DNA from 2 places in the Bacillus sp. N1(2025) genome. Region 1 is predicted to be linked to the other one. Evidence: riboswitches for the same ligand, from Rfam matches in the RefSeq annotation. Region 1 holds a riboswitch; the other holds the start of a gene.

The links. A riboswitch is a leader RNA that binds a small molecule or an ion and turns the genes downstream of it on or off. The one in region 1 is predicted to bind S-adenosylmethionine.
Region 2: it holds a riboswitch for S-adenosylmethionine, as region 1 does, so the genes downstream of both, metE (5-methyltetrahydropteroyltriglutamate--homocysteine S-methyltransferase) here and mtnK (S-methyl-5-thioribose kinase) in region 1, are expected to answer to the same signal.

The regions. Positions count from the first base shown of each region.
Region 1 is NZ_JBLTJB010000006.1:7,741-10,858, forward strand. It holds gene mtnA (S-methyl-5-thioribose-1-phosphate isomerase) at 1-29, opposite strand, end outside; gene mtnK (S-methyl-5-thioribose kinase) at 36-1,220, opposite strand; SAM riboswitch class I at 1,330-1,484, opposite strand; gene ACNFN4_RS14360 (carbon-nitrogen family hydrolase) at 1,577-2,356, opposite strand; gene ACNFN4_RS14365 (pyridoxal phosphate-dependent aminotransferase) at 2,448-3,118, shown strand, end outside.
Region 2 is NZ_JBLTJB010000004.1:18,857-21,974, reverse strand. It holds gene metE (5-methyltetrahydropteroyltriglutamate--homocysteine S-methyltransferase) at 1-1,218, opposite strand, end outside; SAM riboswitch class I at 1,302-1,456, opposite strand; gene ACNFN4_RS10325 (S8 family peptidase) at 1,596-2,555, opposite strand; gene ACNFN4_RS10320 (STAS domain-containing protein) at 2,775-3,118, shown strand, end outside.

The DNA.
Region 1 (3,118 bases):
GAACGGGGGATGGCAAATTCATTGGTCATGCTGCATCATTCCTTTACACGGAGCTTAAATTGGTCCAGAACCTCGGTGATATGCTTCAGTTTTTTTCTGTTTTCGATATAATAGGCGCCGATGTCAAGCGCGAGCTTCTTCCGTTCGATTCGTTTGTCAAACGGAGTGATTTCATCTAAGTCAGCCACATGGGCGAGTCCGATCGTGCGCCGGATCAGTTCGCATCCCGCAAAACCGACCGCTTCCTCAAACGCGTTTTTCAGTGTGTCTTCCAGCAGGTGTCTGCGGGAAGGCAAGCAGTCTTTCTCCCATGCTTCACTGAATGTTTTCACAAATGTATCCCATACGGCGGCAGTATGATCATATAACGGCTGTCTGTCGTCACCGTCGCGGCTGAGGGCGTTTAACAGCAGATTGGCGATAAATTGGCCGATGTCAAACCCGATCGGTCCGAAGAAAGCAAACTCGGGATCAATCACCTTTGTTTCATGTTCATCGGCAAAGATGCTTCCCGTGTGCAGATCGCCGTGAACCAATGTTTCCGCGGAATTCAGAAAGATGGCTTTCAATTCGTCAGCGCCTTCTTTCAGCCGGGAATTGTTCCAAACTTTTTCTGCGTATGGGCGCAGCTCCTCTTCAAAATCGTTTGTCTCATGGTCGAGAAACGGTTCTGTAAACACAAGCCTTTCCGTAATATTGCAAAGCTCAGGATTTGTAAACTGCTTTGCAAGCTGCTGCTTTACTTTCACATCAAGCGCATAATCAGATGAGTAAAACAGCGTTTTCCCTAAAAATTCACCGATATGAACCGATAAGTTCGGATAATGCTGCCCTTCCAGCAGCCCTTTTCTTGAAATCCGCAAATGGGAGAGGTCTTCCATTACCGTGACGGCCATTTCAGTATCGGAATAGTAAACGGCCGGAACGAGGTGCGGCACGTGTTCGCCCTGGCGGATGAGGGCGCTGCTTTCGATTCTCGCCCGATCAATCGTAAGCGGCCAGCTTTCACCGACGACTTTCGCGTAAGGGATTGCCTGTTTAATAATCAGTCCTTTTTTGTTTTCTTTATCGTAAACATGAAAGACATAATTTAAATTGCCGTCGCCGATTTCACGGCATGTCAGAGTGCTTTTGTTTTGGAATAAGCCGAGCTTGACGGCTAACGCGGCGGCGGAGCTTTCTGTTAATTGTTCATAAAGACTTGTTTTAGTTGCTGACATGGATTTACCCTCCAATTATGTAGTGGCAGTAAGAGATCGTGACGGAGAATACGCCCGAAAAAAAGCCTCCTTCTCTGAAAGAGAAGGAGGCTGAAACAGTGCAGTCCGCCTCTTATCTCTCAGATAACATCTGATGGAATTAGCACCGTGCCTTATGAGACAATCGTCTCGGCGCAAAATGTACGCGCCCCATTTCACAATGGAATTACGGTCGGTTGCTGTTGGGGTCAAAAGGCCAATCCCTCGCCCAACTCTCGATAAGAGAAAAATATATTGATTTGTATCACAATTCGGATTAATCAGTTGATGAAAATATTAGCAGGTGCCGGATATTCTTGTCAACATTTTTTTGAAAATTAATATAAATCACGCCGCAAGTCTTGGAAAACCGGAATGGTTCCGCGGACGGCCGCGCTTTCTGACACATCGATTTCCGCCCGGACTGCGCCTTCCGTCCGGTCTCCTTCGGCTAAAATCCGGCCCCACGGGTCAATAATCAGGCTGTGGCCGGCAAATTCATTATCGGGATTGGACCCCGTGCAGTTAGAGGCTGCGACAAAACATTGGTTTTCAATTGCTCTGGCGATAAGCAGGCTTCGCCAATGATCAAGGCGGGGCAGAGGCCATTCAGCAGAGATAAACAGGACATTCGCGCCCTGGGACGTATGCTTTCTGATCCATTCGGGGAAACGGATATCATAGCAGATCAGCCCGGCGCACTTGACACCATCAAGCTCAAAGGAACCGTCACTGTTTCCTGCTGACAAGTAAAGGTGTTCATCCATCAGCTGAAACAGATGTGCTTTCTGATACCGCTTCACGATCTGTCCGCTGTTATCGGCGATGTACATGGTGTTATAGACATTTTCGCCTTCTTTGACCGCAAAAGATCCGGCAACGAGGTGTACGTTGTATGTTTTTGCCGTTTCTTTAAGCCATTGTTCCGAAACTTTGCCGTTTTCATCCGCCAGCTGATCTAGCCGTGTGAGATCATAGCCGGTCGTCCACAACTCAGGAAGCACGATTACATCCGCATGGCGGCTTTCTTGCTCAATCAAAGATTCTGCTTTTTTAAAGTTTTCTGAAGGATTTCCGTATGAAATATCAAATTGCAAACAGGAAACGGTCCATTTCATTTTTTAACACCTCAAGTTTCTCTTTACTTTTTTTATTTAACCATATATGATGATGGACTATCATTTCAAGACATTTTTAGAAGGTGAAAATATGAACTTTGAAATCTCAGATGTACTCAAACAGCTGCCGGAACAATTTTTCGCATCATTGGTGCAAAAAGTGAATCAAAAGCTGAAAGAAGGCAGAGACGTCATCAATTTAGGGCAGGGAAACCCTGATCAGCCGACGCCTCAGCATATCGTTGAAGAAATGAAGCGCGCCGTCGAAAGGCCGGAAAATCATAAATACTCATCATTCCGGGGCGCTTACAGCTTCAAAAAAGCAGCCGCTGCATTTTATGAAAGGGAGTACGGGGTCACACTTGATCCGGAAACGGAAGTCGCCGTGCTGTTCGGAGGCAAGGCGGGACTTGTTGAGCTTCCGCAATGTCTTTTAAACCCTGGAGATACCATTCTGGTGCCTGATCCCGGATATCCTGATTACTGGTCAGGCGTCGCCCTTGCGAAAGCGAAAATGGAAATGATGCCGCTGACGGAGGTAAGAGGGTTTCTCCCTGATTACAGCGTAATTCCTGAAAAGGTGCGGAGCGAGGCGAAGCTGCTGTATCTCAATTATCCGAATAATCCGACCGGCGCTGTGGCGACAGAGGCGTTTTTCGAGGAGACGGTCGGTTTTGCGGAACAAAACGGCATTTGTGTCGTTCATGATTTCGCGTACGGAGCCGTCGGTTTTGACGGGCATAAACCGCTGAGCTTTTTGCA
Region 2 (3,118 bases), on a different contig from region 1:
TTTTTCCGTCAGCTGATTCAGCTCTTCTTTTTGAGCTGAGTTCGCTCCTGTTGCGAATGCTTTTAAAGCCTTAAGTGCCGCTTTTGACTCTTCGATCTGCTCACTGACGGCCGCTTTGCCGGACAGAAGCCCTTCTTTTAAGACGCCGAGTTCCGCCAGTTTTTCTTTAGCGTATGACAGGCCGTTCAGCAAATCCTTTTCAAGGTGCTCGTCAGGGTGTTTTGCCACCGGCACGTGCAGAAGGCTGCTTGAAGGCTGAATCCATAATTCCTCAACGTCAGCGTGGCTGAGGATATCCAGAGCTGCATCAAGGCGTTCTTCAACATCGATTTTCCAAATGTTGCGCCCGTCGATCACACCGGCTGCCAGCACTTTATCTTTCGGGAAGCCGTGCTTTTTCAGCTGCTCAAGGTTTCTGCCTTTATCATGCACGAAGTCAAGCCCGATTCCCTGTACGGGATAAGAAACGAGTTCTTCATATGCATCAACCGAATCAAAGTATGTCTGCAGGAGAACATTCAGTCCTGAAAGCTCTTTTGTGATCGCTTCATAGAGGTCTTTGGCGGCACGGACGTCTTCAGAAGAAGCTGTCACAAGGGCAGGCTCATCAATCTGAACCCATTTGACGCCTTCTGCTTCAAGCTCTTTCAGCAGCTGAACATAAAGAGGAACAAGGCGTTTTTGAATCGCTTTCGCTTCTGATTCTTCGTATCCTTTCGCAAGCGTGACGAATGTGTACGGACCGACGATGACAGGTTTCGTTTCCGCTCCGAATTCTTCTTTGATCCGGCGGTAGTCATCAAGCTGTTTGTTTCTCGTCAGACGGAATTCAATGCTTTCGTCATATTCAGGAACGATGTAATGGTAGTTGGTATTAAACCATTTCGTCATTTCACTGGAAACGGCGTCTTTTACACCGCGGGCAATCGCAAAGTATGTATCAACGGGATCCGTGATGCTGCGGAATCTTTCCGGAATCCAGTTAAAGCTGACGGCTGTATCAAGCACATGGTCATAATGGGTGAAATCAGAGACCGGCACGATATCGATATGCTGGTCAAGCTGTGTTTTGACAGCTGATAAGAATAAACCGTCAAGTTCTTTAAGAAACGTTTCTTTGTCAGTGTTTCCTTTCCAATAAGCCTCAAGCGCTTTTTTCCATTCTCTGTTCAAGCCGATTCTCGGAAAACCGAGGTTCGAAGTTTTGATTGTTGTCATTAAGTTTCCTCCTTTAAGTGAGATGTAACAAAAAAGCCCCTTTCTCATGAGAGAAAGAGGCTTTAACTTCAAAATGTAAGCCTCTCTCATCTCTCAGATCACGTCTGATGGAATTAGCACCGTGCCTTATGAGACAGTCGTCTCGGCGCAAAAATCACGCGCCCCATTTCACAATGGAATTACGGTCGGTTGCTGTTGGGGTCAAAAGGCCAATCCCTCGCCCAACTCTCGATAAGAGAAAGTATTTCAATTTTTTTGAAAAGTTACATCATTTGTTGGTTATCTTATCAGCTTATTCAGATCACTGTCAATAGAAAATCTCACATTTTAAAAATTGGTGATGTGACAAGCTGACCATTCATTATATGAGAAAAATATCAGAAAGACAGCAGCTGTGCCTGTTCGGCTCTTTCCATCAGCACTTCAGGCGCGTCTAAATACAGAAACCCGTTCCCGGCCAATGTTTTGGCGATGTCCAAAGGAAGGGTCCGCCGCACGAGCTGGGCGTAGACTTCAGCCTCAGAAAGCGTCCGCTGAAACGCGTCCTGTTCAAGCCCTTTTATTAAGGCAAGCGCTCCGCTCACATGCGGGGCGGCCATTGAAGTGCCCGTCAGCTTCCCGTATTTATGGTTGGGAAGGGTGGAGAGAATATTTTCTCCCGGAGCCACTAGGTCAATCTCTTTATTGGCGTTTGAAAATTCAGACGATTTACGGGCGATTGAGACTGATCCGACTGCGATCACTTCGTTGTAAGCGGCCGGATACGACAGTTCCTCTGTACGCTCGTCTCCGTCGCCTTCGTTTCCTGCCGCGCAAACGACCAGAACACCGCTTTTTACCGCATTTGCGACGGCTTCTTTCAATTCAGGCACATCGCTTGGCCCGCCGAGTGACATGGAAATGATATCGGCCTTTTGTTCAACGGCGTAGTTGATGCCGTTAATGATCCATTCGTATTTGCCGCTGCCGTTTTGACCGCCGAGAACTTTAACAATTAAGAGGCTTGCTTCCGGCGCGACACCCGAAATTCCGCCGTTTGAATCATTGGCGGCAATCGTTCCGGAAACGTGTGTCCCGTGTCCGTTATAATCGGAAATCGCGTCTTCTTTGCCTCCGTCATCATCGGTGAAGTTTTTCCCGCCGACAATCCGGTCTTTCAAATCAGGATGATTGATGTCGCAGCCTGTGTCAAGCACCGCGATTTTAATATCCTTGCCTTTAAACCCTTTTGCCCACAACTCTGGCGCCTTAATCACTTTAATACCCTCTGGAAGCTCGTTCACATCCATGATCTGTTCATCCGTGACATAAGGAATCAAATGCATTTCACCATTCATAAAAAAGCCCTCCTTTTTTATGCTTGCGAGTGGATACAAGGGTGTTGCTACTATTTTATGGCAGAGCATGCCGGTCGGAAAGAGTCATTTGAAGCATTTTCATAAAAAAGGCGTAATCTATTGCACTAAAAAATTTCAAATAAATGGATAGTTTAACAGCTTTTATTTTCATTCATGACCCGCTGACGCTATAATTGGAAATGGGAAAGGAGAAGAGATATGAAGATAAATGAAGCATTATACGACTATTTTACAGAACAAGCGGATCAAATTGCGGAAGAGTGGATCGAAACGATGGAAGATTCGGACCCGAATTCGGTTTATTCTTTGGCAAATCCTGTCATCACAGAAGAACTGACGGAGCAGGATAAAGAATTTTACCGGCATATTAATAAAATGTATATCATGCCGGAAAAAGAATTTTTAGAAGAGTTCGAGCAGTGGGTGATTGAGCTCGCGAAAGACCAGAAGCATCTGGATACACCCGTCCAGTATGTGGTCCGTGAATTCATGAGAAACCGGAGGCTATACATCAGTTATTATGATGCGTTTGCCGATAAACA